3 regions of the Planomicrobium sp. MB-3u-38 genome follow, and region 1 is predicted to be linked to each of the others. Evidence: riboswitches for the same ligand, from Rfam matches in the RefSeq annotation. Region 1 holds a riboswitch; each other region holds the start of a gene.
What was found. Region 1 has a riboswitch for thiamine pyrophosphate ahead of CXF70_RS05180 (lipoate--protein ligase family protein). Riboswitches for the same ligand answer to the same signal wherever they lie in the genome.

Region 1 (10,937 bases):
GGGAGGTCGGATGCATATTTTTCAATCGCAGACTTTGCCAGTTCCATCTTCTGGCCGCCGCTTACTTCTCCCGCCATGCTTCCACTTGCATCCAGCAGAATGGCGACATTGACCGTTTCTGTGTCAGGAATGTCAATTTCATCTTCTGGAGTTGCAGAATCGATTTTAATGACCGGATCCACTTCATTTATGATCGTGGCCGCTTCTTCCACATCCGCCGCTAATAAGGTGACTGCCAGCGAATAGGCTTCTTCCCCTGTCATTCCGGCAGGTGCCGCTTCCAGTTCTTCATTCAATTCCTCTTTTTGCTGATCAGTCATTTCATTGGGAACATACTTCCCCTTTTCTTTCACCATTTCTTCTACATTATGTATGGCTGCTTCCGGAATATCGCTTTCTTCTTTTTCCGCGGGAGCTGCTGCCTCTTCATCACTTTCTTCGACCGCTGCCACCTTCTTTTCAGCCGCTTGCTCCTTTTCCGCCACCGCTTCTTCATCAGCTGTCGAACAGCCAGCAAGAATTGCCAGCAGCAATAGAGCTATCATAAACCATTTCGCTTTGGTGAGTTCCATAAAAATCAATCCTCCTAATCTGATTCTACCGTTCTGTTACGTTCAGAGAAATCTATGGTTTCATTATTATGGAAATTCAGTACTTTGGAACTGTAAGATACAGGAATAAAGACAGAAACTGCACTCAGTAATTAACTTGTTTAAATCGGGTATGATAAATACATGAGCATCCAATTAAAGGAGGATTCCATATTGCATTTAGAACCGATTCCAGATCACATACAACCCGGGTTGAAGATATTGTTCGTCGGTTTCAACCCCAGTATCCGTTCGTCAGAAACCGGTTATCATTACGCGAATCCGAATAACCGTTTCTGGAAAATCCTCTTTCTCGCAGGCATTACGCCACGAAAATTCCGGCCCGATGAAAACAGCAAACTGCTGGAGCTCGGGCTTGGCCTGACGAATATTGTGCCTCGTCCTACAAAGGAAGCCGCCGAGATCACAAAAGAGGAATACCGCATCGGCGCGGAAAAACTGAAAAAAAAGATCCAGCGCCTTCAACCGGCCGCTGTCTGTTTCGTCGGCAAAGGCGTCTATCAGCAATACAGCAAAAGACGCCTCGTGCCTTGGGGCGAACAGAATGATCCGGTCATTCCCGGAATCGCTGAATTCGTTGCGCCTTCGTCCAGTGGACTTGTACGGATCAAACAGGATGAAATTGTCGCGATTTATAAGGGCCTGCAGAAATATCTGTAGCTTCACTTAAAAGATCACGATAATTAAACATCAAATTAAGATAATTATTTATTGATATTCAATAAATAATAGTGTATTATCTCATTAATAACAACTACAAGATGAGGTGTTCTTAATGAAACGGACTTCAACTACCGTATTAAAAGCCGCCGTTTTTCTCGTCGGTCTTCCGGTGCTTGCTGTGTGCATTTACGGATTATCCCGATTTGATCCGAATTCGCCATACTGGGCTCTTCCGGAACTCGAAAATTTACAGTACCCGTTGTTGATCGGCATGTATATCGGCATGATCCCATTTTTCATCGCGCTGTACCAATCACTGAAACTGCTTAATTACATCGACCGGAACGAAGCTTTCTCCATTCTTTCGGTAAAGGCAATCCGCAATATCAAACGTTGTGCTGTTGCCATCATCATTGTCTATCTGATTGAAATGCCGTTCCTTTATATGCTGACCATGGCAGATGATGCGCCAGCCATCATCATGGGATTGTTCGTCATTTTCGCGTCGCTTGTGGTCGCGGTGTTTGCTGCCGTTCTCCAGAAGTTATTGCAGGATGCCATCCGAATCAAATCCGAGAACGACTTGACGGTTTGACAGTAATTATAGGAAGAAATTATGGAAGATTACCAATCTCTGGTGGTCTTTTTTTAGACGTCAATGATTCTGCCATTTGGGTTTGCGTTATATACCTCTTTATTTGCAATAAAGCAATTTCATCGAATTCAATAATATTTTAACTATGAAAAAAGCCACCGCAAGAGCGATGGCATGGCACAAAATAGTTTTAAAAAGTTTCCACTTCCAATGTCTTGCCCTGCGACTCATAGCCTTTCATGTACTTGATGCGGCGCTGTGCCGAAGTTGCGTTGACCTGTTCATCCGCGTGATAGGAAGAGCGCACCATCGGCCCTGCTTCGCAATGGCTGAAGCCTTTCGACAACGCAATTTCCTTCAGTTCAGCGAATTCATCCGGGTGGTAATAGCGCTCCACATTCAGATGCTTCTTGGTTGGCTGCAGGTACTGGCCGATCGCCATGATGTCTACGTTGTGCGCGCGCAGATCATCCATTGTTTCGATAATCTCTTCCTTCGTTTCTCCAAGCCCGACCATGATGCTCGACTTGGTCGGCGTGTTCGGCGCAATTTCCTTGACCCGCTCCAGCAACTGAAGTGAACGGTCATACATCGCCCGCGCACGCACCCGCTTCGTCAGGCGTCTGACGGTTTCGATATTATGGTTGAAAATATCAGGCGCACTGTCCATCAGCGTGTGGAGGCTTTCGTAATCGCCTTTCATGTCGGATGGCAGAATCTCCACAGTCGTTGCCGGCATTCTTCTCCGGATCGCCCGCACTGTCTCGGCAAACACTGCTGCGCCCCCGTCATTCAAATCGTCCCGTGCCACTGCAGTGACCACGACATGTTTCAAGCCCATGATTTCAACTGATTCCGCGACGCGTTCCGGCTCGCCCAGATCAAGCTCGTTCGGCAAACCTGTTTTGACCGCGCAGAAGCGGCAGCCTCTCGTGCAGGTGTCCCCAAGAATCATGAAGGTGGCGGTTTTGCGCTCACTCCAGCATTCATGGATATTCGGACACCGTGCTTCCTCGCACACCGTGTTCAGCTTTTTCTCCCGCATCAATTTCTTGAGTCCCGTGAACGATTCGTTCGTATTGATTTTCACCTTCAGCCAATCCGGTTTCCGTATGTATTCTTCTTGTTTCGACATTTAAACTCCTCCTATTTTTCAGTTGAGTAACTCCAATCAAGATTTTTATACTTCGTTTCCGCCAGCTGATTGATTTCCACCAATTTTGCATCTGACAGCGCAAGCGGTTCCAATTTAATGCCCAGCCCTTTTTCAAAGCCTTTTTTAAAAGCGGCCTTCACTTCATCGAAGACAAAGGATTTGCCGGTCGCCGCGTTGATGGATATGGCTTTTTCCTTGAACGCTTCCCTTGCCCGATGTTTTATTTCGCGTGAAGGATAACTGAATAAATCGAATAGCTTCACGCTGTCAATTTCAATGGGAATGGAGCCATGCTGCAGGATGATTCCTTTCTTTCTCATCTGAGCGCTGCCGGCGGCTTTCTTGCCATCGACCAAAAGTTCATACCAGGACGACTTATCAAAGCAGACAGCTGAATCCGTTTTCTCCATCGATGACTCCGGTATTGCAAACTCTGAGCTGATGCCAAGTTCCCGGTAGCCTTCCAATAAACCTTTCGAAATAACCGAATAAGCTTCCTTCACAGAACGCGGCATCGCCGGATGAGATTCAGGCACCACTACACTGTATGTCAATTCCTGGTCGTGCAGCACAGCGCGTCCGCCTGTCTGCCTTCGGACGATTTCCGCTCCGTAAGCTGACGCCTGCCCGAAGTCGATTTTTTTATCGGCATCCTGAAAACGGCCTATTGAAATGCCAGCAGGTGACCAGCCGTAAAACCGGATGGTTGGTCCGATTTCCCCTTTTTCCAGCCATTCCAGCATCAATTCATCCAGAGCCATATTGAAAGCTGGGCTATTGTGGCCGGAATCGATGAATCCCCAAATTTCCTCCATCGCTTCTCCCCCTTTTTTGCACAAAAAAATACACGGCTTCCATAGAAATGGACAGCAGTGCAAAGTGGTTGCATCCGAACAAGCATGCATTTACCACTTCCCTCCGCCGGCATAATCCAGATCAGGTTCAAAGGGTCCAAGCAATGCTTGTCTCAGCCCGAAAAGCGGCTCCCCCAGTGCATAATTTATTTGTTACCCAAATCCTATCATAAGGTAACAGAAAAACAAACCTCTTTTTTATTTTCATCTGACAGGAAGGTTTTAGAACGTTGCTGTCGAATAAAAAGATTAGAATAATCAAAGAGGAGTAGATTCCATGCCGAACACGGCTTTGTTGATAATTGATGCTCAAAACGAAATGTTCGACCCTGCCAATCCTGTCCATGAAAGCGAGCGGCTGCTCGGAAATCTGCAGATGCTGATCCAAAAAGCGCGTTCAGCGAACGTTCCGGTTATCTACATCCAGCATAACGACGCCGGACTTGTGGAAGGCACCGATTTCTGGCAGATTCATGAGTCGCTGCAACCGCAGCCAGATGATGTAGTCGTCCAGAAAAAAACGCCGGATTCGTTTCATGAAACGACGCTTTTGGAACAATTGAAAAGACAGGGGATTCAGAATCTCGTCATCGCTGGCAACCAGACGGAATACTGTGTAGATGCTACTACGCAAAGCGCCGTCAGGCATGGCTTCCATGTGACGCTGGCAAAAGACGCCCACGGCACCTGGGACTCGGAAACGATGAGCGCAGAACAGATCATCGAACATCATAATGAGATGTTGAGCAACTCAGCTGAACTGCGCGAGACCCGTGACATCCAATTTACGGACTGAATTCATTGAAGGAGGAAAGCGCCTTTTTTACTGGTGCTTTCCTTTATGATTTCAAGAATGCGACGTCATCGGAAATGTAAAGTAGCGTGGCAAGCCGCTTGGCGCTCGCCGAATAAATAGACGGTCACTTGCCGTATTTATTTCTTTGGAATAGATATCATCATTTTGAAATTCCGGAGTAAAATATAAATGAATGTTTTCCGTCTCTTTTGAAACAATATATGGGAGAATGTTTTTGGCATCTACAGCACTTTTCGAAATTATGTCATAGACATGCAGATTTCCATCAGCTTCTTCGAAGATAACAATCAGATCTAGTTCACTCACATAATAAAGAGCTTCCGCATATTGCAGCAAGTAGTGAAAACAAAGCAGGTGTGCATTGTTTCTGACACCCAAAACTGCAGAGACAGGTACTCTGTTTTCCGCAAAATCTTTTAATAAGGTAAAATCCTTCTTTACGTCGAGTTTTCGGATAGTATTTGCAATCGCCGGCCCCAAATCACTCCTCTTCATTTTAAGCTTGGTTTCCACTATTGCTTCAAATCCAAATTTAGGATAAAACTCCAATACGGAATCATTAGCGAAGAGATAGATGAACTCACATTCTTCTTCATATTTTGCTATGACAATTTCCATCAGTTCAGCGGCCAATCCCTGATTACGGTAATCGGGATGGGTCATCACAGTTCCCAATTGAATCGCTTTTACGTCTTTGCCGTTTAGAACCAGGTTCATCTTGTTGACGGAAACATTGGCGACAACCCGATCGCCGTCATTATATGAATAACAAATGTAATCCCCATTCCAACACCCCGCTTCGATCCATTTGCTGAAATCCAGTCCAAATACCTGCTTTGAAAGCTCATTAAAACTTCCCCTGTATTTCATATTCGAACGATAATCAAAAATCAATTGGTAATTTGACATTAGGCTTCCTCCGTTTTTAAACAATCCGTTTGAAATTTATTATTTTCAGTGCTTGAAAATTTCAATGAGTTCCCAATTATCTTTCAAAACCGCCTTCCGAATGGAGTATCTGTCCCGTGATCCAGGCAGCATCATCACTTGCCAGGAACTTCACCAATTTCGCCGCATCTTTCGGCTCACCCGCACGGCCGAATGGAAATCGCGGCTGCAGCGCATCCTGTATGTCGGGTGTCATCCATCCGCTGTCGGTGGGTCCTGGATTCACCGCATTGACAGTGATGCCAAGCGGTGCAACTTCCGCTGACAGAGTGATTGTCAATGCATCAACTGCCCCTTTAGTCGTTGCATAAGCCAGTTCTCCCGGCATCGGACCTTTAAACTGTCCTGATGTGAGATTGATAATCCGTCCACCGGATCCTTTCGTGAATCGTTTCGCAAAACTGCTGCTTAATATTGTCGTGGCCAGAACATTCACTCGGTAATGCCGATCCAGCCCTTCTATGGTCAAAGTTGAGTAATCGGTATCCGTCGAATAGGCAGCGTTGTTCACCAATATATCAGGTTGGCCAAGCTCGTTTTCAACCTGTTCCAACAGAGATGACAATACTTCCGGCTGAGACAGGTCCACTTCCAAAGATGCCACTTTCACGTCGAACCGCTCCAATTCCTCCTTCAACTCTACTGGTTCGTCCGGCTCAGATTTCCAAGGCATGCTGTTGTCATATGCTGTCCAATAAGTGAAAAAGATACTACATCCATTTTCAGCCAATTCCCTGCAGATTGCAGCCCCGATGCCATTCAGGCGGCCCGCACCAGTGATAATGGCAAGTTTGCCAGTGAGTAGTCCCATTCCGTATCCCTCCATCCTTTTTTCTTCAATAATTTTCGTTTAGCGGTCTCACCTGATGTGTCTGTTTCATTGCCTCAGATAAATCCATGTCGGGAAGTTCCTGAGCGATAAGGTCGAAAACTTCCTGGATGACTGCTTCAAGCGTTCTTATTGCATCCTTTGGGTTGCCGATGAATACAGATTCCATGCGTTTTATTATGTTTTCCGGTTTTACGGACATGCCATCCAGCGCATTCCGCTGCCATTTAAAACCGGGATGCACAATATATTGCCGGTTCAACGCGAATAAAATCGACATGATTTTTGTCTCCGCATCGGCCATCACTTTATAAAGCATCAGCCAGTCTTTCCGGTACAGCAAAGCCTCCCTGTTGCTCCAGCGGCTGCCGAAAATAATATTCTCTTCAATCATTGTCTTTCTTAATCCGTCCGGATAGTTTTGTACCCTTCCTTTCATCTCTGTGATCAGTTCGTGCCCTTCGAGTGCCTTGCCATAATTGACTGCAGCCGCAATACATTGGATCTCAGGATCAGTGTCGAAAAAATCGACAGTCTTTGTGATGAACCTTTGAATGGCTGCAGTCAGGAAGTTGCTGATTTCCAGCTTTACTCCATTTGTTAAATAGGTTTCCGACCACTCTTCGTCCTCATAAGGATGGAAATCAAGCACGGTGCCATTCGATTTCATGATAGGTGTTTTCCTGTATGTGTCTGTTGGCGGCTCTTTCCAAAATACCAGCAATTCAATATCCGAATATTTGTCCTGCCATCCTCTTGAAACGGATCCGCCAAGCAGCACTCCCTCCACTTTCGGATTTTCTGCATATAATCGTGCAAGCTGGTCTGCCATTTCTTGCAGATCTGCCATTGTATTACCTCCCATCGCTAAATTACATTTCATATCTGCCCGGTTTCTTTCATTTCCATATAACTTTAGCATAGCATTTTGTCGGTAGAAGCTTTTTATCGCTACATTCTTTATAACAATAAATTAGGGACTTTATACACATTAAAAATAGATATATACCGGGACCTTTAAATGTTAATATATAGAAAACTTCCAAGTACGCAATTTCTTGAATGCATCTTGAAAGTAAGAACCCGAGGCGAAAAATACAAGTCAGAGCTGAATCCAGCGAACCACTCCACTTTTTCAATCGGCAGAAATGCAGTTGCAATCAATTCAAATGGAAAGTGGAGGAAGCTATGAAAGTATTGTGGAAAATAGTGATTTTATCGGTTTTATTCCTTGGCTTCAGTATTGGAAGCTATTGGCTCATCTTCAGCCAGGGCCTTGTACTCGGCATTTTGATTTCGTTCATGCTTCTGGTGCTTTGTTTGGCAGGCCTTGCCTTCAGCCTTTATGGAATCGAAAACGGCCAGCTTGAAAAAATATGGCTCAAGAGCCGGATGGAAGTCGCTGCCTTATTGATTTTAACGGTTTACCTGAGTTCGGCAATTGGCCTGTTTGCTGCAGCCAACACTTTTTTGGAGGCTAAAGAGCTAACCAAGGATTTTTCAGCTGCTGAAAAGACGAAAATGCTGGCTTCTGCACTTTGGCACAGCAATTCGAATTCAAGTACGATTGGCAGTATTGAAAAGAATGGTGTGGTTTATTCCTTCACGGCTTCGACTAAAGATGAAATCGATAAGATCGATGAATTTCTGGAAGAGGAAAAAGGGCGGATTGCAGAATTCTATGACAATGAAGAAATGGGTGACTTGACGATAGTCTTCCATGACGATTTTGACACGTTGTCTGAAGCATCCGGCTACGAAGAAGCCATGGGTTATTATGATTATTACAGCCAGGAAATCCATTTGGTGCCGGATGACTACTCATGGGACATCGTTCTACTCCATGAATACAGCCACCACCAGAGCCATTTGTATTCACAGGAATATGGCCTGTCTGAGACTCGGCTGCCTTTATGGTTTGAAGAAGGCGTCGCCGACTATCTAGCCGGTGAGACAAGTGATTGGTATGCGCTTGAAGATGTGGAAGTCACTGATTTCAAACTGCTGGATTACGACTATTCGTTCCATAATACGTATACACGCAATTACGATCCGTACGTGCAAAGCTTTTTGGCGGTGCAGTCGTTGGTCAATGAACACGGCGAGGATTTATTGCCGACATTTCTCTCTGCCAAAATGCCGAGTGAATTCTACGCTATGCTTGAAGATGCGACCGGTATGGAGTTGATTGAATTCCAGGAAACTTTCCTCGATGACATGATTGAAGAAAGCACTGCCGAACAGGCGAATTATGATGCGGCTTATGAAGCAATGGAAAAAGGGAACTACGAAGAAGCGGCAAAAATCATGGATGAACTGAATGCGACCGCATCGGAAGAAGACTTGAACCACTTGTCCTGGATGCAAATTGACCTTTATCTATTGCAGGATCAATTGGACGAAGCCATCACTTTCATGGAAGATCGCCTCGAAAACGGAAATCCCGATTACCGTCTGGATGACCTCATCACGTTAGCGGAAATTTATCTGCTTGTCGATCCGGCAGTGTCCTTGGAATTGGTCAGGGAAGCGGATGCGATTTCACTTGAAGATGAAGACATGGAATTTGGTTATTTCGATACGGCAGCTTATCTGGAAGCATATGAGCTGATTAACTCTTCATCACCTTATGAAGGGTATATGATTCTACTGGATGAGGAACTTCTTTATTACGAAACCATCATCGAGAAAGTGGAAGACAAGGTGGCGGAAGAATTTCCGGAAGCAAGCTGAGCGATATGAAATAAAGCAGGTTCCCCTGATGTGGAAGCCTGCTTTATTTATTGCTTTTATATGTATGATTTTTGCCGAATGATCATAGAATCCTGTGAGTGATCATAGAATCTCCTGAGTGATCATAGAATCCTGTGAGTGATCATAGAATCCCCTGAGTGATCATAGAACACCAAAAACCGCTCATAGAGTCCGACCAGCTTTTCAAAAATTAAAGAAAGCAGGCTCCGCTGACTTGCGGGCCTGCTTTTCTGGTGAAAAACTTGCTTGCCGATCATAAAAGCTCCTTTGCAGATCACAAACTAATGCTTGCCGATCACAAATCCTGCTTTGCCGATCATAAACTGATGCTTGCCGATCATAAATCCTCCTTTGCCGATCACAAACTTCAAATTACGTAGAAAGTTGACGTTCTACTTTACGGTTGACCGACTATTTTAGGCTCCTGCAGACACTTTCCTGAAAAACTGCCAAAACACAATAATAATCTGGAATATCATTGAAAAGAAGGCTCCGCACAAACGCGGAGCCTTCTTCTAAAACTCGTAGCAATCAAAATTTCGAGGAAGCTACTGCTGTTTATTCACCGGAATCCAGATTTCGCTGTATACCTTCTCAAAATCGCTCATGTCCCCATTAAAGGAGATTTCCGGCCCTTCCCTCAATTCATAATTAGAAGAAGGCAGCCATTCGGAAAAGATTTTCGCCCACGTTTCCTGTAGAACGCCCGGGAATGGCCCTTCCATTTTGAAAATAGCCCAGCTGCCAGCAGGAACATTCACCACATCAAACTCTCTGAAATCAGCATCCAAAGTCGTGATGGATCCGATGAGATGGTCGAGTTCACCTTGTTCTTCATTGCGCCCCGCGTCAAAGTTAAAGGATGCGTTCACCACTGTTTTAACTTCGGTATTCCGCATCTGAGCAAGTTTTTCACGCTGCTCCGGTGTGATGGAACCAGCCATATTCATGATTTCCTGATTTTGCCCTTCAAAAACAATCGGCACCCTCTTTTTAATGCCTACCAATTTAAAAGTGTCTTTTTCTGCGATACTGTAATCCATATCCATTCCTCCTTGAATCGTCAATTGGAAAGTCAGGCGCGGAAACAGCTTCAAGCTCCCACTGTTCTTCACTTCCGACGGATGCACGCCCGACCATTCACGAAAAGCGCGGCTGAAACCGTCCGCCGAATCGTAGCCGTATTTCACAGCCACATCCAGTATGCGTCCGCCGCCCCGCTGCAAATCGAATGCCGCCAGCGACAGGCGCCGGTTACGGATATAGCTGCTCAGCGTCATACCGGACAAATATGAAAAGAGCTTCCGAAAATGGTATTCCGAAACGCCCGCTATGTCCGCGACTTCCTGGAAATCGATATCACTGTCCAAATGCTCTTCCATATACTGCAGCGCTTCGTTCATATCCTTCAGCATGTTCATAACCTGACCTCCTTTCTTTAACAATTCTATTCGGAATAAAAGAGGCTCATCCGATGACGCATGTACAGGAAATGTCGACTCCCGGAAATATTATCCTTCAATTCTCCCGAAAACCTGTATCCCGCATCACTACACCATATGCCCGGCCCGGCAGCGAAGCTTTCAGTTCCGCCATCAGCCGCTCCAGTTCAGCCGAAAATACTTCATACTCTTCTTTCGCGAGCACCAGCCTCAAAAGGCCCACCATCGAATAGACCGTCCCCTTACCGAGGCTCCCTGCCGACAATCT
Region 2 (10,937 bases), on a different contig from region 1:
TCCCCAATCGGCATCGCCATCAGTGTCATCATCGTCATTATTGCCGCACTGAACCTGGTGCTTGATTTCGACTTTATCGAAAACGCCGCGGCCAGCCGGGTGCCCAAGTATTTTGAATGGTACGGGGCTTTCGGTCTGCTGATCACTTTAGTATGGCTTTACCTGGAGATTCTTCGTCTGCTGTCGAAAATCCGCAGCAGGTAAACGAATCGATTTGACAGTCATAAAACAAACGAAAGCCGCAACTGGTGATTATCCAGCTGCGGCTTTCCTATTTTCATCTCCAGTAACCGTTTGCCGCGGCGACTGTTTGGAAATGTATTGCTACAACTTGCGAAGCCATTGTAAGGCTGTCGGCGTTTTCCGCATATTCCGGGCGCAGACGTTCACGTACTTCTGCAGAAGTCTGCGTATATGCCACCCCTTTTCTCGCCAATACCAATGCAAGTTCAAATCCCTGTTGCGGTGTCTCCGTTTGTAAACTGGTCAGCCAATCTGCCATCCAATCATCTCCTTATATATAAGTTACTCTAAACTTAACCTATATTTTCAGACAATTCAATCTTATTTAAGGATTCATGTTTATTCCCTCTCTTTAAATACCTATCAAACAACTTCACCTACACGTTTCAATTGCTCTTCCATATCATCCAGCCACATGACACATTTAGTTTGCAGCCAAGGAAACGGATGATAATAAAGTGGGTGCTGCTTGTATCGCAGACCTTTTACTTCAGCGATTTCCCACAAGATCATATTCGCTTCCTCCGCAGCGGATGATATCTTCAATTTGGTGCCCCATCCCGCAATGACCACACCCGCTTTTTCTACACGCTCCAACAGCTCAGGATAGCGGTCAATGGAAAAGATGCTGTGTCGATTGTCATGATGAAGCTTCATCCATTCCTGGCATTCCAAATAATCCTCAAACTTCCCTGTTAATACATCGGTCAGATTGATGATCTCGATATGATTCCACCCCATCCGATCCATCAGCCACATCAGCTGATACATCGTATTGTCAGGTGTTGCCTGCAGCATAGGGAGAACTTCCACTTCTCCGGTTAGCATTGAAATGGTTTCTTCACCGTCAACCGGCAGACATCTCCCCGGGTTCAGCAACACAAACAACGCATCCGGTTCCTCTTCAATTTCTGCGCCCTTTCTCCGGACTGCCGCAAGACTGCGGCAGAGATGAATTTTGCCGTGTGTCTGGAGTTTGTAGAAAGCTGCTTCCGTGTTAAAGAGATTTTCCAATTCCTTTGCTGATTGAAACATAAAAATCCTCCTCCAAATTTATAATGTCTTTATTGAAGAGGCATCAGTTAAACAAGCGGCAAAGTGATCCGCCATCCCATATCTAAGTAAACACATCATACCAAACAGAACGTATGTTTTCAATATATAGTTCGAATAATTCTGAAAATAGTTGGCTTATCGGAAGTTTTCCATAAAAAACCGGCTCAGCGTTTTTCGCTAAGCCGGCTTCCGTCTATCTGCACAATCAATTAGATGTTCAAGTCGTATTTTTTGACGACGCTTTCAAGCTTCAATGCTTTAGTCATGTCTCCATCAATCTTCAATTTCCCCGTCATGAAAGCAGTCATGCCATTCAATTTGCCATTCAGGAATTTTTGGAAATTGTCATACGACATTTTCAGTGTGCAGTCCACTTGTTTATCCGATTCAGATAAAAGTTCGGCTTTTTGATCTTTTAACCGCATCTGAAATACTTCCCCATCGATCTCAAACTTATAAACCGTATCCATGCCTGAAATCGGTTCAGGATTATCATTGATTTCCTTCTCTATCTTCTGCATTGTTACATCCAATGTACGTGCTGTCATTCTCTTCATCCCCTTTTAATCTATAAATGGTTCCAAATCAAAAGCCTATTCGATGGCACCTTTTGTTTTATTCTATCCGATACCCTCTGATTCCTCTTTCCTTGCAGAAATAGTATATTTTCTAAAAAAATCCTAAAAATGAATTCTTAAATTTGACAGAATTTTAAATATTCGAGAAAATAAAGCCAAGTTTGTTTAGCAAGTAAACAAAGATAGGGGATGATTTGATGAATTCATTGAATATCGGTATGGTCGGCTATAAATTCATGGGTAAAGCACACAGCAACGGCTACCGGGCGCTGCCTATGTTCTTCCCGGACCGCATAAAACCGAACATGAAAGTGATTTGCGGCCGCAATACTGATGCTGTCACAGCTGCCGCCACGCAATTTGGCTGGGAAGAATATACTTCCGATTGGAAAGATCTTGTATCCAGGGATGATATCGACTTGATCGACATCAACGCTCCGAGCAACGCCCATAAGGAAATTGCAATCGCAGCGGCGGATGCCGGAAAACACCTCTACTGCGAAAAACCTTTGGCCCTTTCACTGAAGGATTCACGTGAAATGCTGGAAGCGGCAGTAGGAGCAGGCGTAAAGCATATGGTCGGCTTTAATTACCGTTTTGCCCCTGCTGTGCTGCTGGCGAAAAAGTTGATAGACGGTGGCCGATTGGGCGACATCCATCATTTTCGGACCTGGTTTTTACAGGACTGGCTGGTCGACCCTGACTTCCCCCTCGCCTGGCGGCTTCAGAAAGAAATTGCCGGTTCCGGAGCGCATGGTGATTTAGGAGCGCATCTGATCGACATGGCCCATTTTCTTATTGGAGATATCGCTGATGTCATCGGCATGAGTGAAACGTTCATAAAAGAGCGGCCGCTTCCGGATGAAACGGCTGGTTTATCGGCAACAGGCGGACATTCAGCCAAAACCGGTCCTGTTACTGTTGACGACGCGACACTGTTCATGGCCCGCTTTGCAAACGGCGCATTAGGCAGTTTTGAAGCCACCCGTTTCGCAACAGGACACCGCAGCACAAACTCTTTTGAAATCAACGGCAGCAAAGGCAGTGTCATTTTCGACTTTGAACGAATGAACGAATTGCAGGTTTATTTCACCGACGACCAGGATGACGTCCAAGGATTCCGCCGCGTACTCGCAACCGATCCGGCGCATGCCTATGCTGGCGCCTGGTGGCCAGCCGGACATCCGATCGGCTATGAACATACATTTACCCACGCTTTCGTGGAATTCATGGATGCACTTCAGGAAGACCACCAGCCGGTCCCTAATTTCAACGATGGCGTCAAATGCCAGCATGTTCTTGAAGCTGTCGAATTATCCATTAAGGAAAGAAAGTGGATTGAAGTATTCAGCCTTTAAAAACAAATATGAACCGACAGGGGTGTTGAGTCCGTGAAGAAAAAAGCATTGATCGTCCAAGGCGGTTGGGAAGGCCATGAGCCGGAACAAGTAGCAAAAATTTATAAAGAACTGCTCGTTGCCGAAAACTTCGACGTAGAAATCTCGAATACACTTGACGCATACGCAGATGCTGAAAAGCTAAAAGCGCTTGATTTGATCGTCCCCAACTGGACGATGGGTGAAATCGCTCCACTATATGTCCGCAAAATCTCGGAAGCTGTCATCAGCGGTGTTGGACTGGCGGGCAGCCACGGCGGCATGTGCGATTCTTTCCGAAAAAATGTGGACTGGCAATTTATGACCGGCGGCAATTGGGTCGCACATCCAGGCAATGACGGGATCGAATATATGATCAATATCAAACATTCTTCGAGCCCCCTTTTAGAAGGATTGAACGATTTCACAGTCGTCAGCGAACAATACTATCTGCATATCGATCCGGCAGTAGAAGTGCTGGCCACCACCCGCTTCCCTGTTGCAGAAGGGCCGCATACCCCAAACAAAGCTGTCGACATGCCGGTTGTCTGGACAAAGCGCTGGGGCGCCGGGCGCGTATTCTACAATTCGCTGGGCCATTCAGCAGATATCATGGCGATGCCTGAAGTTTCGTTGATGATGAAAAGAGGATTTTTATGGGCGGCTGAAGGAAAAACACTCTACAGAGATTCAAACAATCACAAATATGCATCTTCTGGAAATGCCGGAAACTATACCGGCATGGGCGACAGCCAGTGAAGGAGGAGTAATATGCGCACAATGAAAATCGGCATTATCGGCTGCGGCTACATAAGTTCCATCTATATGGAGAATATCCCGGCATACAAACACCTATCGCTTACAGCTTGTGCAGATTTGGAACTGGATCGGGCCCGCTCCCAAGCGGATCAATATGGCATTCCGAAAGCCTGCTCCGTACAGGAATTGCTGGCCGATCCGGAAATCGATCTGGTCATCAATTTAACGCTTCCGAAAGTGCATGCTGAAGTTTGCCTTCAAATATTGGAAGCCGGCAAACATGTCTATGTGGGAAAACCGCTGGCAATCAGCCTGCAGGAAGCCAAGCAGGTGTTGGACAAAGCACAGGAAAAAGGCTTATTGGTCGGCGGCGCCCCGGACACATTCCTGGGAGCGGGAATACAAACCGCACTGCATTTGATTGAAAACGGCGAAATTGGCATCCCAATCGGTGCTTCAGCTTTTGTAATCAGCCGCGGACATGAACATTGGCACCTGAACCCTGCTTTCTATTATGAAAATGGCGGTGGTCCGCTGTTTGACATGGGACCCTATTATTTAACCGCTTTAATCGCTCTGCTCGGCCCCATCCAACGTATTGCGGGATCTGCGCGCATCAGTTATCCGGAACGGACCATCCTGAGTGAACCGAACGCCGGCCAGAAAATCACCGTTTCTACTGAAACACATATAGCCGGAACAATCGATTTTGCATCCGGTGCGATCGGTACCCTAACCTCCAGTTTCGATGCTTTCGGCGGGTCCACCCTGCCGCCAATTGAAATCTACGGAAGCGAAGGCACTTTGCTCGTTCCAGATCCCAATAATTTCGGCGGACCGGTGCGGCTGCGCAAAAAAGATGAAGAAAACTTTACCGACATCCCTTTGATATCCAGTTTCCAGGAGAACGGCCGCGGCATTGGTGTTGCTGACATGGCATATGCCATACTGAACGGCAAAACGCACCGAGCGAACGGCCAACTAGCTTATCATGTATTGGAAGCGATGCACGGCTTCTTAACTTCATCACGGGATGGCGTGTATCATCATATGGAAAGCACTTGTTCGAAGCCAGAAGTATTTGTGAGGAACGAGCAGATTTTCAGCTAGTGTATATTATATTTTTTCATTTTAAAAACTAATTTATATTAAAAGAAAGGAGAAGTACATCCTATAGAGGATGACTTCTCCCATTCAAATTCCGGCAAGTTTTTAGCACTTGATGAGTTATTCAAGTAACAGATATTAATTTTTTAAATTCTTCAAAACAAAAAACAGCATGGCACCTTTTGCCTGCTGCTGTTGTAAAGACCTACTATTTTAACTTAGATTATTTCATTTAACTTCTTTCCCTTTCCATTCAACTCACCAGTCAACTCTTCAAACCACTCTTTATCACCCGTCTGCAAAGCCAGATCAATAAGGTACTCAAGCTGTACCGTATCTTTCGGAGCAGTAAGCGGCAAACTTTCAACCTGCTGGACCGCAAGCGGAATCGTCAAACCTACAATGGCGTCATTATCACTATTGGCAACCGTTACATATACAGCGCCCTGCACCATGCTCAGCGAATCGATAAATCCAATAACCATTTCACCTTTAATCGAAGTCCCTTTAACCCAATCAGTTGTTTTTAAAATCGTAGTCTCTTCATTCATATCTTAACACCTGCTTTGTCATTTATTTTTGTGATAATTTAACCAAGATTATTTCACTATAATCTTCAATACCCTCTTTTAGATCTCTTACGCATCAATATGAGAATATTACTCATCTATCAATACATTGGTTTTAGGGCTTAAACAATCAATCAAAAAGAGCAGCGGCTCAATTACACCGCTGCTCTTTCTTGAATTACCATCTTCTCAGTCTGCTTTTCTTAATTAACCGCTTGCTTCTTCTCATTCAATTCAGCAGACAGTTCTTCGAACCATTCTTTATCACCAGTCGCCAAAGCCAGGTCAATCAAAAACTCAAGCTCGCCGGCATTTTTGCTTGTCGCCGTCGGAATGACTTCCACTTGATTAAAATGCATCGGAATCGTTTTGCCGATCAGCTCTTCGTTATCACTTTCAGCCACAACAACATAGACTGCCTCTTGTTCCAAACTCATCGAATCTACAAAACCGATGATCATTTCACCATGTCGGGAAATGCCTTTTACCCAATCATTATTCTTTAAAATCGTTTTATTGTTATTCGTCATAGGTTTACACCTCTTCTGGTAGTATTAGCAGAAACCGCCTGGTCCACAAGCCATTCCTTCAAACAAGACTTTAGGCTTTTGTTTCTGCAGTTCTTCGTCAATCAGCTGTTCGAGTGTCTCTTTCGTATGGATGCCGGCGATTTTTGTCTCGCCGATCACGAATGTCGGTACAGCAGTTACCTCAGCCTCTTCATAAGAATGCTCAAGTGCCTGTTCGTGAGCTTCTTTGTACTTACGGGACTCAAGTGCTTCACGATATTCTTTTTCATCCAAGCCGACTTCCCCTGCCAGTTTCGTCAATACATCGACATCACCGATATCCTGGCTCTCCTGGAAAAAGGCTTTCAGCATGCGTTCATTATAGGCAGTGCCTTCCCCTTTTTCTTTGGCATATTGAAACCCTTCAAATGCCAAATGGGTATGCGGCTGGGGTGACACATCCGGAAGAACTATCTCGATTCCCATCTGCTCAGCCATCGGGTAGACCGACTGCGACCAAGTCGTTTGGAGATAATCATCTTCAGGGCGCAATGTCGGATTTGGAGCTGGACGCAACTCGAAAGGCATCCATTCAACTTCCACATCTTTCCCTTTGATCGCTTCCTCTAATGGCTGTTCTGCCAGGAAACAAAACGGACAAACATAATCCGAATATACTTTCACTTTTACTGTCATATCAAAAACCATCCTTTCTGCTAACCAGATAGTTATATAGTTTAAATCAATCGATTTTCATCTGTATTTCTTTTTAATAAAGCCCCTATAAATTTGGTGACTAATGGGAATTTTACGCCGGTTTATGCATGAACACAATAAATATGCTCTTAATTCGAGATTCTCTTTAAAGACTCCCATTAAACAGGTTTATTCATTTTGTTCATATAAAGTAACACTTTCAATGTGATTGATAAATCTCCTTAAGTCTCGCGCTTCTTTTCTGGTGATAACTCCTGATTCATATAGCCGGAAAATTTCAGAGCGCCCGGTATCCAGTACATTGATCCGGAGCTCCTCTTTTTGCAGTTCATATTTTTTGGCACTCATCGAGCCGGGATTATTTAAGCGGCTGATTTTTTGCCTGTAATCAGAAATCACTTCATTCACCAATTCCTTATAACCCAATTTATCCTTCACCTTTTCCAGATCTTGTATCGCGGCCATCATCGCTTCCCTTTGATGTTTCCGACCTTCCGGAAAAGGTTCTGGCCGGTTTTCAATCGCCTCCGGATGATAGCCCTTGAAACGTTTCCACGCCCTTCTCAATTTCCCCTGCAAATAAAAAGTTACCGTCCGGACATTGTTTGAGGCGGCTTCCTCCCGGCGATCGAACGATTTTTCGAATGCTTCGTATATATCCTGGTCCATATTTCCGTTTTCTTTGGTTTTCTGGATGAAATTCCTTTCCGCTTTCAATCCACGGCGTCTGATTTCTTTAAGTTTTCGCTCCAATTCATTATCCACTTTCGCATTTGTGCCTTCAGCAGGCTGAAGCTGCTCAAATCTCCATTTGTATTCATCGATCAAATCATAAGCCGCCGCTTCGTTTTCTTCATTCATTTCATGACGGATTTTTTTAAGAGAAGCGAGCAGTACCCGCCTTCTGGCTTCTTCCAGACTGATCTTTCCTGTTTCTCTTTGCCGCTTTTCGGGACTCTTGCTCAACAGCGGCAGACAAATAGTGGCCAACAGCAAAGTGTACAGGATTGTTCCTGCGGCAAGAAATAAAAGCAGCGGTCGCTCAGGGAAACCTTCACCGTTCTCCATCAGAAAAGGTATCGACAACACGCCGACCATGGTAATAGTGCCGCGGACACCTGTCAGGCTGATCAGCAAGGCTGTTTTTAAATTCGGCTTCGGGGCGTCGGGCATTTTTCCGCGGCGAAATTCATATATGGAAAACAAATATGCCCACACAAATCGAATGCCTAAGATCACAGTTCCAACAGCGAAAACATAAAAGAATACCAGCCCATATCCTCTGCCCGGATCTTCCAATATTCCGCTCATCGAAGTCGGAAGACTCATGCCGAGCAGCAGGAACACAATACCGTTCAGGATAAACAGAATAATCGTCCATATGTTTTCTGTCACAACTTGTTCTTCTGCGACCAGTGTCGCTGTCTGGTCCCGTACCAGAGAATGGACGATCCCGGCCACTACGACGGCGATTACGCCGGAAGCCTGCAAAATGTCTTCCGTAATCATGAAGATGATAAAAGGTGTGAGAATCTGAAGAAGTGTATGAAATGTCACATCGGTTATCCCTTGCTTCCGAAGCGTCAGGCGGATGCCGATAAGTAATAATGCGAGTACCAGTCCGAAAATTCCGCCTGCCACAAATTTATAAGAAAAGTCCAGAACCGCTTCCTGTAATGAAAAATAACCCGTTACAACTGCCGCCACTGCATAATTGAACGCGACAAGTCCGGATGCATCATTGATCAGCGATTCTCCTCTGACCAGATTCAGGACACCCTTTGGCAAATGGATTCGTTTTGCAATGCCGTTAACCGCGACTGGGTCTGTCGGAGACAAAATAGCCGCAAGCGCAAATGCTGCAGCAAGCGGAATTTCAGGTATCATCCAATGAATGAACAAACCGCCCACAATCGTCGTCAAAAATACGAGGAAAACCGCGTTGCCCAGAATCGGCCCTCTCATCCTCCACAATTCTTCTCGTGGATAATTATGGCCGTCATTATATAAGAGCGGAGCAATAAACAACAGCAAGAACCATTCAGTTTCGATATCAAGCGAAATCCCCTCAAACATCAGCACCAGCATCAGGCCAAGTGATACTTGAACCAGAGCCACAGGGATAAAAGGGATATAATTACTGATGACATTCGACAGCAAAAGACAAATCAACAGTGTTAATATGGTAAACAATAAGCCCATAGGATTCTCCCTTCCGCTCACGCATTGGTTTTTCCGGTATTCTTGCTATACCCTGAAATCATACAAATAAAATTCTCTTGCGCAACCCTGCATCAAGCGCGTCAAATTTCAATCAAACTTCCTTTTTTCATTTACTGGTCTTTACTTCTTTTCCACGTTCATTTACACTGAAGCCATCGGGTCAACCCGAACACAAAAACCGCATACCGTTTTCTGCACTGGGGGTGCTTATTTAGCTGAGATGCGAGCGAAAGCTCCGATCCCTTATGACTCGATCAGGTTAGGACCTGCGTGAGGAAGTGCGGTGACTTTCCGCAAAACGAACTTTTCAGGAGCTCGACTCTCCTTTTAATTTGCATGGAACAGTGGCTGCATCTTCACGGATGCGGCCTTTTTTGTGCACATTTTTAAGGAGGAATATTGTTATGGAACCATTGCAATGCGGCACCAGCCCGATTGTCGGATTTCGCTTCACGCTCAATCCGATGTCCGGCGACTTCATCAAAATAATCAAAGGGGCGCTGAATGAAACAGACACCTCGAATGTCTGGATGCACACGGATGATGTCTCGACCGTCATCCGAGGAAAACAGAATCACGTCTTCAATGTAGCAAAAGCGCTGACACTGCACGCAGCCAAAACCGGCGAACATGTGGCATTGTACGGCACGTTCTCAATCGGCTGCCCGGGAGATTCGTCAGGAGATGTCTACCTCGACAAAGGCGATAAATTGTTGAATACGGATAACACAAAGCAGTATGTATCGTCGCAGTTTGCACTTTATCCGATGAACAACCCGGATTATATGAGCGTTATTTACCGTGAAGTGGAACGGGCAAAAGAACACTGCGTCTGGAACGATTCGATGCATTACGCGAGCGGAATCCACGGCGATATACACGATGTCTTTGCATTCTTTGAAGAATCATTCACTCATGCACGTTCTGATGAACACCGACATCTGGTCATGACGGTATCGATGAGCATCAACAGCCCGTCTCACAAAGGGGGCACCGAAAATGCTTAAATCGTGGAAACTGAAGGAAATTGTATTGATGTCCCTGTTCGGAGTCGTGTTTGGCATCGTCTACCTGTTATTCATCCACCTCGGCAATATATGGGCTGGTCTGATCGGCCCCATCGCCTATGAATGGATGTTCGGCATCTGGTTTATCGTTTCAATCATCTGTATGCACATTATCCGTAAGCCCGGCGCTGCCTTAATTCCCGAAACCATGGCGGCAATCATCGAAGTGATGCTTGGAAATGCGGTTGGTCCGCGTCTCATCCTTTCCGGGATTGTTCAAGGGCTCGGCGCTGAAGCCGCTTTTGCTGTGACGCGTTACCGCCACTTTAATATTTTCGTATTTATGCTTGCAGGCATCGGTGCGGCAGTATTCAGCTTCATCTACGGTTATTTCGTATCCGGCTACGCGGCGCTCGATCCCTCATTCGTTGCGCTGATGTTCACACTGCGCGTATTGAGTGGAGCAATCATCGCAGGAATTGGCGGCAAATATATCGGGGATGCGCTGCTTGCGACCGGTTCACTTCGCGGCTACGCCATTGCCCGGACACAGCCGCGTGATGCCAATGCCTGACACTATCTTTGAAATGAATAATGTCAGCTTCCGTTTTCCGGATGACCAATCACCGACACTTTCATCCATCTCTTTTGCGATCGAGCGCGGCGAACGGGTCGCCATTTCCGGTCCCAGCGGCTCCGGCAAGTCGACGTTGCTGTATTTATTGAACCGGCTCTACCCCGCCAATTGCGATGGCATCGTGGATGGCGAAATTCACTCTTTCGGCAAATCGGC
Region 3 (10,937 bases), on a different contig from region 1:
GGGGGGCCAGGTGAATAATCCTTACGGCGCTTTTGATGTCGGCGGCTCGAGTTCCGGTTCTGCCGCTGCAGTGGCTGCGAACCTTGCAGCAATAGGAGTCGGGACGGAAACTTCCGGCTCCATTATAAATCCTGCTGCCCAGAACAGCATCGTCGGATTAAAGCCGACTGTAGGAATGATCAGCCGGCGGGGCATTATTCCTTTGTCACATACTCAGGACACGGCGGGCACATTAGGCCGGACAGTTGAAGATGCCGTCAATGCTTTTTCAGTTCTGATCGGCTACGATCCCGAAGATCCCATCACCCGTATGTCAGCTGACTTTGAGACATATGAATGGAATGTCCATTTGAAAAAAGACGGCTTGAAAGGTGTAAAGCTGGCAGTCACACCTGAATTATTCAAGGAGATAACCGATGAACAGCTGGAGCTGTTTGAGCAGGCGAAGAAGAAACTGAAAGAATGCGGTGCCGAAATCATCGACGACGTGGACCTTGGTTCCAATCAGGAAGACCTTGGCTTTGCGGTCCTGCTGCATGAATTCAAAGCGGACCTGAATGCCTATCTGGCAAAAACTGATCCGATGAATCCGATCAGAACGATGGATGATGTGATAGAATTCAATAGTGAACACTCGGATAAAATGCTGAAGTTCGGACAGAATCTTCTGGAGCAGGCAAATAATCTGACAGGGATGCTGAAGGAAATGGAATACGTGGAAGCCCTCGAGCGGAACCGCTTCCTCGCTGCAGAACAAGGCATCGATGCAACTTTGAAGGAAATCGGAGCTGATGCCATCATCCTTCCACAAGATTTCGGCTGTAATGTTGGAGCGGCTGCAGGTTTCCCGTCTATTACAGTGCCTTATGGCTTTACCGGTACCAGTGAACCATTCGGCCTGACCTTTTACGGTATCGCTTTCAGCGAACCCCGATTAATCGAATATGCTTTTGCATTTGAACAAGCTTCAAAAGGCAGAAGAAAACCATAAAAAAAGGACGGCCCGATTTAAGGGCTGTCCTTTTTCTATGGCTATTTACAGCTTGGCAAGTTTTTTCCAAACCTGTTCAAGTAAAATCATGAGATCCGACTCATGTTCCGGCTGTTTGGCGAGTGTGCCCAAAACGCTTTCCACTAATGCTTTGCGTGGCGCTTGCTCCCTCAATTCTTCCGCAAGGAACAGGACCAGTTGACGTGAACCATGTTCTTCCTCAAAAGCTTGGCTGCAGGTTTCGAGCTGCTGTGCCAGTTCTTCAATTGAAAGGTTATCCGATGTTTTTTCCGTATATACGGTTGGCGCCGATATAAATCGTTCCCCGGATTTTATTTGATCCGAGATGGTGATTTGCAATCGGTTGATGACGAAGGCGGCTAACTTCTTCGTTGGAAGATCCTCATCCGTAGTCAATTGCCAGATATTGACGAGCTGCTGGATCGACCCGTGTACAGCGGCGGCATTATCCAACGCATAAGGAGAGGCTTTAACGCCATGGATATCAATAATGCGCGAGGTGATCCAATCCAGTTCTTTCCGGTAAGTGTTCTTAGCGAAATCTTTCAGCTCTTTGTCCTGGGAATAGAAAATACTTTCATATAATGAAAAAAGATTTTTCTCGCGGTTCATTTGAATTCTCACACACAGCTGCTCCGCCAATACTTCCGGATCATCCACCGGCTTTCCGGCAGCGGCTTCCATCCGTTTCTGCCTTATTTCATTGGCGACAGATTCCATGATGGCAATCAGACATTCCGTTTTGGAAGTGAAATAATTATAAAATGTTCCCTTGGATATGCCGGCTTCATCAAGAATATCCTGAATGGAAGTGGAATTATAGCCCTTTTGGATGAAAAGGGAGTATGCGGCGTCCAGTATATTTTGTTTTTTTCGATTCATTTTACTCACCTTTATACTCATAGTCTATGTTCAGAATACCTGTACCTGGCTGATTAAGCAATTAAAATAAACAGTCGGTATATTTTTATTGATAAATATATACTGCAGGTATAGAATAATGAAATGGAGATTGAGGAAAATAAATTCAGCATGAAATATATGGAGGAAGAAAGAAAATGACCGAACAGAAAAAACCGCCTTACGGCATAATCGCAATATTATTTACAGGGGCATTTGTAGCGATTTTCAACCAGACATTATTGAATATCGCATTGCCTGAAATCATGGCGGATTTTGGCATAAAAGCAGCTACCGCCCAGTGGCTGGTCACTGGATATATGCTGGTCAACGGGATATTGATACCGGCCAGCGCCTATTTTATCCAGCGCTTTTCAAATCGCTCGATCTTTATCGTTGCAATGTCGTTGTTCTCACTGGGGACATTGATCGCTGCGCTGGCACCGACTTTTGCTTTCCTTTTGGCCGGACGCCTTTTGCAGGCTTCCGGTGCTGCATTGATGATGCCGCTTTTGATGAACGTTATGCTTGCGGCATTTCCTGTTGAAAAACGTGGGACAGCAATGGGATACTTCGGGCTGGTCATGGTTGTCGCACCAGCAATCGGTCCGACCTTATCAGGGTATATCGTTCAAAATTATGACTGGCGGGTGCTTTTTTTCATCGTATTGCCGGTTGCGTTGATTCCATTACTGCTGGGGATTTTCAAATTAAAGAACTTAACCTTCCAGAACCGGGAAATTTCGCTCGATAAATTTTCACTGGTTTTATCAAGCTTAGGTTTTGGCGGCATTTTGTACGGCTTCAGTTCGGCTGGCACAATGGGCTGGTCCGACCCTGTCGTCTACCTGACAATTGCCGTCGGTCTGGCATCGTTGGTGCTCTTCGCGCTGCGCCAGTTGAAATTGGAAGAGCCGCTGCTCGAGATCCGCATCTATAAATATCCGATGTTCGCATTGTCGTCAGTCATTTCAATTGTCTTGTCGATGTCGATGTTCTCTGCGATGATCCTGATGCCGATTTATATTCAGACCATCAAAGGGATTTCACCGATCAACTCAGGATTATTGATGCTGCCGGGTGCCTTGATCATGGGAATGATGTCTCCGATCACCGGCCGACTGTTTGATAAATGGGGCGCTAAAGTCTTGGCAATCCCGGGGTTATCACTTGTCGTCATCACAACATATCTGTTCAGCCAGTTATCATTGGATACAAGCTATTGGCAGATCATGATCATCTATTCCATCCGGATGCTCGGTATTTCATTGGTCATGATGCCGGTCATGACCAATGGCTTGAATACGTTGCCGATGAAAGCATATCCACACGGGACGGCCATCAATAATACACTGCAGCAGGTTTCAGGGGCAATCGGCTCCGCATTCCTGATCACGTTGATGAATACGCGCACCGAGTCAGCCGCAGCCGATTTGATGGCGAATGGAACAGCACCGGAAAGTATTGTGAACATGGCGATGCTGGAAGGGATCAATTTTTCATTTTTTGTTTCTACTTTCATCGCATTAACTGCATTGCTTTTGGCGCTGTTTATCAAAAAGCCGCAGCGTCCCGTAACCGAACAGGAAAAGGACATTGTCTATACCCGCCAGGAAGCAACAGAATCCTGATTTTCAAACCGCTCCGACAATTGGAGCGGTTTTGTTTATTTTACAGGAATCAAGCAAGCCGGATTCATCAAAAAAAGGCGTTAGACCGCCAAATATGGTACACTGTAAGCATTGAAGAGAAGGTGGAATTAAAATGACATTTATAGAAGAATTAAAGCCAGTGTGGCAGGAAAAATGGAAAAAAACAGGTTTTGAATCAATTATGCCGATCCAGGAGCAGATGATTCCAGAGATGCTGGCCGGCAATGATATCCTGGCGCAATCACCGACAGGGTCAGGTAAAACATTGGCGTACGTACTGCCGATTTTAGAACGGGTCAATCCCAAAAAAGCAGCGACACAGGCCATGATCATCGCCCCTTCCCAAGAGTTGTCGATGCAGATCGTCAATGTGCTGAGAGAGTGGACAGAAGGCACAGATGTCACCGTTGCCCAATTGATCGGCGGAGCCAATATGCAGCGCCAGCTGGAAAAATTGAAGAAGAAACCGACTATTGTGGTGGGTACACCGGGCCGCTTGAATGAGCTTGTCAAAAGCAAGAAGCTGAAAATGCATGAAATCCGTATTCTGGTCCTGGATGAAGGGGATCAATTGATGGCGCGCGAGCATCGTAATGTGATGAAAGCGCTGATTGAAAAAACACAGACTGAAAGACAGCTCGTTCTGGTATCCGCAACAATAACCGAAGAAGTGGAGCTGGTCGCCGACCGTCTGATGCAACACCCTACACGCCTTCAAGTCACAGCTGCGGATATGCCGATGCAGGGCAAAGTGACGCATTCATTCATCAAAGTGGACGAACGCGATAAGACGGATCTATTGCGCCGTATTTCGCACATCGACAATGTCAAAGCGCTGGCATTCGTCAATAATCTCGATCAGCTGCTGATGAAGGAAAATAAATTGAAATTCCGTGACACTAAAATAGTGACCTTGCACTCTGAAATGAATAAAGAAGAACGAAAAGGGGCACTGGACGCATTCCGCAAAGGGGAAGTTTCGGTTCTTATCGCGACAGAGGTCGCCGCACGCGGACTCGATATCGATTCTGTGACACATGTTATCCATGTGGATGTGCCCAAAACAATCGATCAGTATCTTCATCGGTCAGGACGGACAGGTAGAGCCGGAAAAGACGGTGAAGTATTGACGCTATTAGCTTATCAGGATGAAAGACACTATAAAAAATTCACGAAGGACTTGCCATCGAAGCCTGTTCAGAAAATCATGCATGGCGGAGAATTGATTGAAGGGTCAAGCAAGACTGTGAACACAAAGGGGAAAAAATAATGGATTTTCAGAATAAAATGGAGCAGTATGCGGAGCTGACCGTATACGTTGGACTTAATGTCCAAAAGGATCAGCACGTTCTTATCAACACCACGACAGACACAATCGATTTCACACGTCTGGTTGTAAAGAAAGCCTATGAGGCTGGGGCAAAAAACGTACACGTAAATTATTCCGATCCAGTACAGACACGCACCCATTATGAACATGCGCCTGATGAGGCATTTACGGAATATCCGGAATGGTCGGTCTTGCAGCGGGACGAAATTATTGAAAAAGGCGGTTCATTCTTGTGGATCGATGCGGAAGATCCGGATTTATTGACCGGTATTCCAGCCAAACGTTTATCGAACTCACAAAAAGCAGCAGGCAAGGCATTGGCCAGATACCGCCAGGCAGTCGGTTCCGATAAAGTCGCCTGGTCGATTGTGGCAATCCCGTCAGAAAAATGGGCTGCCAAAGTCTTTCCGGAGCTTGAACCGGATCAGCAGATTGAAGCTCTTTGGGAAGCAATATTCAAAACCGTGCGAATCGGGGGCGGAGACGCTGTTGCATTGTGGAAGGAACATATCGATTTTCTTGAGAAACGCGCTGCCCAATTAAATGATCATCGTTTTGTAAAACTGCAGTACTCCGCTCCTGGCACTGATCTTACAATCGAGTTGCCAGACAAGCATATCTGGATGTCTGGCGCTTCAAAAACGCCGCAAGGCAATCCGTTCATCGCGAATATGCCGACAGAGGAAGTTTATACTGTACCATTAAAAAATGGAGTTAACGGTTTTGTCCGTAATACAAAGCCATTTGTTTATCAAGGCAACATCATCGATGGATTCACACTGACCTTCGAAAATGGCAAAATCGTTAAAGCTGAAGCTGAAACAGGTGAAGAGCTGTTAAATGAAATGATCAGTTCTGATGAAGGCGCAGCTTATCTCGGCGAAGTGGCATTGGTGCCGCACCAGTCGCCAATTTCAGATTCAGGCCTGTTATTCTTCAATACTTTATTTGATGAAAATGCCTCAAACCACTTGGCAATCGGCGATTCCTATCCGACATGCTACGAGGGCGCACGCGATCTTGAGCGTGAGCAATTGGAAGAGCTGGGATTGAATACGTCCATTGTCCATGAAGACTTTATGATCGGCAGTGCTGAAATGGATATCGATGGCGTCACTGCAGATGGATCGAAGATTCCGGTTTTCCGAAAAGGCAACTGGGCATTCTAAGAGGTGATAATAATGAAAAAGACTGCAGCATTACTGCTGGCTGGGACCTTTGCAATCAGTATGGTGAATACAGCGGCAGCTGAAGTGAAAATTCCGGCTGCCTATATTGCGCTGGGTGATTCGCTCGCTGCCGGGCAGACACCTGACAGCCAGATTGATGCTGGCTATGCTGATTTGATTGCACAGGAGCTGGGCCGGAACCAGCCGGTCGCATTGTTTTCGAAAGATCTCGCTTTTCCCGGATTCACGACAGCAGATGTTCTGGAGCGTGTAGAGGAAGAAGAGACGAAGAAACTTCTGGCATCGGCAAATATCATTACATTGTCAGCAGGAGCCAATGATCTGCTGCGGCTGGTCCAGGCGAATCCTGCTGACGGTTCCCTTCAGTTCCAGCGCATCCAATCGGACTTCGCCCTGAATAAAGCCAGAAAAAATATTGCCGATATATTGAATCGGCTAAATGAAGCTGCGCCAAACGCGGATGTATATGTCATGGGATATTATTTTGCCTACCCGCATGCCCGTGAGTCGCAGAAAAAAGGCATAGCTGAACAATTGGAGATCTTAAACAGGATACTCGAAAATGAAGCTGAAAAAGCGGATGCGATTTTTGTGTCAGTGGACGATGCATTCGGTGAAAATGCGACATCGAAAGTGCCGAATCCAGGGGATGTCCATCCGAATTTAGAAGGCTATCAGGCCATGGCCAATGAATTTTTGGCAGAATACCGAAGTGGCTGGACGATCGAAAACAGAGAGCTGCCTCAACCGAACCCTGTAAGTTTTGAAGAAATCCTGCAAGGGCAGGAAGAACAAGCGGATGAAAATCCTCAACCGGCTGCAGAAGATGAAGCCGAACTGACGGCGGATGATCAGTCTGCACAATTGTTTCCAAGTCTTCACTCAGATTATTTGGCTATAAGAACAATCCTTCCAATAGTATAGAACTAAAAAATCCCGCTACCTGAAATTAGGAAGCGGGATTTTTGCTTATCTTTTTGTCTGTTTTGTTTTATACTGGCTGGTGTTTGTTTGAGCGTTGCCTTTGGCTTTCTTTTTATTCATGAATTTACGGATAACCGGATATGCTATAGGACCATATTTGATCGCTGTTCTTAATAATCTACCTACTGCCATATTTATCGCTCCATTCGTTTTAAAGATACTATTTAAATGCCCTTTTTCGGACTGCCTTAAACATGGCACTTAACTTAAGGCATGAGTCACCAGAATGTCTTTATACTCATGGACACTTGAAATTTCCACATATTCAGCATTGCCGTGCCAGTCATCGCCACTCGGGCCAAACTCGATCGCCCCTTCGCCTCCATTGACAGCGGCGTAATAGCGGGTATCTGCAGCACCATGCTGGCCGAACAGCACAGGGTCATTTCCGGTATTGCTCCGGATGCTTTCCTGCAAGGTCTGTATATATGGATTATCGGCTGTCGTTGTCAGCGCCGGTGTCGTGGAAGAACTTGATTTATAATCAAAATCGATTCCCAGTGTTTCACCGAGTTCAACCATCTGACGCGTAATCTCTTTGGGATCCTGTCCCGGCATGAAACGGATATCATAGGACATTTCACAAAGTTCCGGAACCATATTATAGCGCTTGCCGGCATTGATGATGGCCAAGTTGACGGAAGGCTGCTCGTAATATTCAGTAGATTCTTTACGGAAAGGAAGTTCAGCCATCGCCATATGATATTTCATCGCCTGCTCGATGGCATTAATGCCTTCCCAAGGGCGGCTGCCGTGAGCCGGCTTGCCTTTGAACACCATGTCCATATGCAGGATGCCTTTTGACTGCAGTCCGACTTTCAACCCTGTAGGTTCACCGCAAATGATAAAGTCACCGCTGTGGCCTTGTGACACGAGCCATTCAGAAGTGTTATGGCCGCCGATTTCTTCATCGGTGACGATATGGAGATGGACTTCACGCTTTAATTTTTCAGGGTCAAGTTCGATGAACGCCTGCATCATGGCGGCTACGCCAGCTTTCATATCCGCTGAACCGCGGCCATACAAGCGGCCGAGTTCTTCCATCGGCGTAAATTGTTCATCATGCCCAGGAACCACATCGACATGTCCATTCCAGACCAATTTTTCTGATCCCTGGCCTTTTTGGGCAGTCAGCATCAAAAAACCTTTGTTGTCGTGGACTTCAACCGCTTCACCATATTCTTCGAGCCAGCGGGCGCAAAAAAGAAGAGCGTCATTGGCGCCTTCTTTGGTATCACTTTTAATTTTTATCAGCTCTTTCAATAATTCGATCATACGCGTGCAGCAGCAATTTCAGCTGCCTCCACCATCCTTTCTGAAACATTTACTTTCTCAATACCCTAATGGCTCCAGTTGAAACGAACTTGCATACCATCTTTATGTCCGTTACAATACAGATGTTAAGAAAATAACTGTATACACCACAAGGGGAGCTTTTGCTGAGAGTGAACGGAACCGTTCTTACCCTTTGAACCTGTAAGTTAATACTTGCGCAGGGATGTGGATGGAAACCTGCCCTTATGCGGCGTCAGGGTCTATCCTGGCGCCGCTTTTCGTATGGTTTTTATTGGCGGCCCTTCTGGTGATGTGCAAACATTAGGGAGGATATCATGAGAAATAAAAAATTATTATTGATGCTCGAAATCGCGATTTTCGGAGCCCTTGGCTTTGTATTGGATTTTATCGCGTTCAGTATGCCGCAGGGGGGATCGGTCAGTCTGGTGATGATCCCGATTATCCTGATGGCGTTCCGCCGCGGGATGGGTGCCGGTATTCTGACCGGCCTTACAGTTGGCTTGCTGCAGCTTGTTACGGGGCGTGTCTATATTGTGCCTTTATCATTCGGATTCGCTTTTACACAAGTGACACTCGATTACTTGGTCGCTTTCGCGAGCGTTGGGGTGGCAGGAATAATGAGATCCGCTTATCTTAAAAATTTGCGGAATGGTTCTCGTGGCAAAGCGGTTTCCTCGATTGTAGCAGGAGCTTTGATCGGCGCATTTCTGCGCTATATCATCCATGTAATCGTGGGGATCTGGTTCTTCAGTGAATTTGCGACGGGTAATGTTTATATTTACTCGTTTGTGTACAACGCGACTTATATGGTGCCGGCATTTCTGCTGACAGCGGTTGTCTGTTCCATTCTGTTCATAGCAGCTCCGAGATTGATTGATGTGAAAGAATGAAAAGTTGAAGGCTATCTTATGATAGTCTTCTTTTCTTTGTTCAGACTCCGGCGGCCCCTGTCGCTTTTCTTTTATGTTATAATTCTTGAATAGAAAAGCTTGAAAGAAGGGTATTTGATGATTGCAACTAACGAAAAAGATATTGAAATGTTAAAAAAAGCAGGGCAAATGGTAGCGAAGATCCGTGAGGAAATGAGAGCGGCAACCAAGCCTGGCGTAACTACCAAAGAAATTGATGAGTTGGGCGGACGATTGTTCGAAGAACTTGGCGGCGTTTCCGGTCCGAAATCCGAATATGATTTTCCGGGCTATACGTGCATCAGTGTAAATGAAGAAGTGGCACACGGTATTCCAGGGAAACGTGTCATCAAGGAAGGGGATATCGTCAACATTGATGTTTCCGGTTCTTATGAGGGGTATTTTTCGGATACAGGGATTTCTTTTGTCGTAGGGGATAATCATCCTGAAAAAGAGAAGATTTGTGAAGCGGCTGAAAAAGCTTTCGAACGGGCGATGACTAAAGTCAAAGCAGGTTCAAAATTAAACCAGATCGGTAAAGCGGTTGAGCGGGAAGCGAAAGAGCAAGGTTTGTTTGTCATCAAAAACCTGACAGGCCATGGCATTGGGAAATCACTCCATGAAGCTCCTCAGCATATCCTGAATTATTATGATGCCTGGGAAACGACAATCCTTAAAGAAGGAATGGTTCTCGCTGTCGAGCCTTTCATCTCGCAAAAAGCTGAGCATATCATTGAATCCGGGGATGGCTGGACTTTCATTACCCCGGACCAGTCGCTTGTCGCGCAGATTGAACATACAGTGCTGGTGACAAAAGGTGAACCGATTTTATTGACTAAACTAGAAGAATAAAAAAAAGCCTGCATAGCGCAGGCTTTTTTTGCAGCTTGTTGAGAAAGATAAAGATTTTAAATTCGATATTCCGCAAAACAGTTTCGCTTTCCAAAAACCGTGCTCCTGCATCGCTGCGCTAGCTTCGTCGCAAAGCGCTGGCCGAAATACTTTGGCCGCACTTGGCTGCTTGTGCTGAGCTAACTCGTGCTCGTTCCACTTCGCCCGAGTGGATCTCAGCACTTCACTTGGTCGCCTGGGAGTCTTCGCTGTTTTGCTCCATATCTCAATTCGCATTCTATAATAGAAATGTCTTTTACTTTTGATATCTAAAGGAGACGATCCGTCAGTTCAGACTAAACTTAAATGAAGCGTCAGGCAGCTCCTTGCGGAACGCGTCCGCCTAAAGCGAAATGATTTGAGAAGTGTCGATTTCTCGACAGCCATCAAAAAAGCCTGCATAGTGCAGGCTTTTTTGATGGAAACATTTTATCATAGGGCAACATCACTTTTTCTTGATAAGAAGGATTCCTGTAATGATCACCCCGCTCAGGAATAAGGAAGCTGTTGTAACGAGCATTTCATCCAGTCCGTGTTTGACTGCAATACCGATGAATGCCCAGACAAACACTAAAGTGAAAGGAATATCGGAGTGATGGAAACGGACATGCAGTGCAAGAGCTGTAGCAACAGTCAGCATGATGACTGCCCATAACTCGTTGCTGAGGCCCCAACCGCCCCAATTATAATAAGTGAGTACATAACTGATATTTGTAATGGTCGCAACACTGATCCAACCCATATTTACTGAAATCGGCAGCCGTTCGGTAAATT

Region 2: it holds a riboswitch for thiamine pyrophosphate, as region 1 does, so the genes downstream of both, CXF70_RS12920 (YkoF family thiamine/hydroxymethylpyrimidine-binding protein) here and CXF70_RS05180 (lipoate--protein ligase family protein) in region 1, are expected to answer to the same signal.
Region 3: it holds a riboswitch for thiamine pyrophosphate, as region 1 does, so the genes downstream of both, thiT (energy-coupled thiamine transporter ThiT) here and CXF70_RS05180 (lipoate--protein ligase family protein) in region 1, are expected to answer to the same signal.

Annotation. Positions count from the first base shown of each region.
Region 1 is NZ_PJBO01000010.1:27,028-37,964, forward strand. Features, by position in the region: gene CXF70_RS05160 (vWA domain-containing protein) at 1-572, opposite strand, end outside; gene mug (G/U mismatch-specific DNA glycosylase) at 735-1,271, shown strand; gene CXF70_RS05170 (DUF2975 domain-containing protein) at 1,387-1,869, shown strand; gene lipA (lipoyl synthase) at 2,060-3,004, opposite strand; gene CXF70_RS05180 (lipoate--protein ligase family protein) at 3,016-3,840, opposite strand; TPP riboswitch at 3,922-4,025, opposite strand; gene CXF70_RS05185 (cysteine hydrolase family protein) at 4,157-4,675, shown strand; gene CXF70_RS05190 (GNAT family N-acetyltransferase) at 4,727-5,605, opposite strand; gene CXF70_RS05195 (SDR family oxidoreductase) at 5,682-6,455, opposite strand; gene CXF70_RS05200 (DUF4037 domain-containing protein) at 6,481-7,323, opposite strand; gene CXF70_RS05205 (hypothetical protein) at 7,662-9,206, shown strand; gene CXF70_RS05210 (AraC family transcriptional regulator) at 9,776-10,648, opposite strand; gene CXF70_RS05215 (Abi family protein) at 10,746-10,937, opposite strand, start outside.
Region 2 is NZ_PJBO01000060.1:354,845-365,781, reverse strand. Features, by position in the region: gene CXF70_RS12975 (Bax inhibitor-1/YccA family protein) at 1-204, shown strand, start outside; gene CXF70_RS12970 (hexameric tyrosine-coordinated heme protein) at 278-502, opposite strand; gene CXF70_RS12965 (hypothetical protein) at 607-1,278, opposite strand; gene CXF70_RS12960 (SCP2 sterol-binding domain-containing protein) at 1,509-1,847, opposite strand; gene CXF70_RS12955 (Gfo/Idh/MocA family protein) at 2,075-3,235, shown strand; gene CXF70_RS12950 (ThuA domain-containing protein) at 3,269-4,012, shown strand; gene CXF70_RS12945 (Gfo/Idh/MocA family protein) at 4,025-5,122, shown strand; gene CXF70_RS12940 (IDEAL domain-containing protein) at 5,338-5,670, opposite strand; gene CXF70_RS12935 (IDEAL domain-containing protein) at 5,892-6,218, opposite strand; gene CXF70_RS12930 (DsbA family oxidoreductase) at 6,243-6,893, opposite strand; gene CXF70_RS12925 (Na+/H+ antiporter) at 7,083-9,116, opposite strand; TPP riboswitch at 9,327-9,431, shown strand; gene CXF70_RS12920 (YkoF family thiamine/hydroxymethylpyrimidine-binding protein) at 9,542-10,144, shown strand; gene CXF70_RS12915 (ECF transporter S component) at 10,137-10,718, shown strand; gene CXF70_RS12910 (ABC transporter ATP-binding protein) at 10,654-10,937, shown strand, end outside.
Region 3 is NZ_PJBO01000072.1:3,520-14,456, reverse strand. Features, by position in the region: gene CXF70_RS15170 (amidase family protein) at 1-991, shown strand, start outside; gene CXF70_RS15165 (TetR/AcrR family transcriptional regulator) at 1,037-1,894, opposite strand; gene CXF70_RS15160 (DHA2 family efflux MFS transporter permease subunit) at 2,071-3,543, shown strand; gene CXF70_RS15155 (DEAD/DEAH box helicase) at 3,677-4,834, shown strand; gene CXF70_RS15150 (aminopeptidase) at 4,834-6,063, shown strand; gene CXF70_RS15145 (SGNH/GDSL hydrolase family protein) at 6,076-7,008, shown strand; gene CXF70_RS18395 (hypothetical protein) at 7,054-7,200, opposite strand; gene CXF70_RS15140 (M20 family metallopeptidase) at 7,270-8,343, opposite strand; TPP riboswitch at 8,485-8,584, shown strand; gene thiT (energy-coupled thiamine transporter ThiT) at 8,679-9,254, shown strand; gene map (type I methionyl aminopeptidase) at 9,372-10,124, shown strand; gene CXF70_RS15125 (tryptophan-rich sensory protein) at 10,609-10,937, opposite strand, start outside.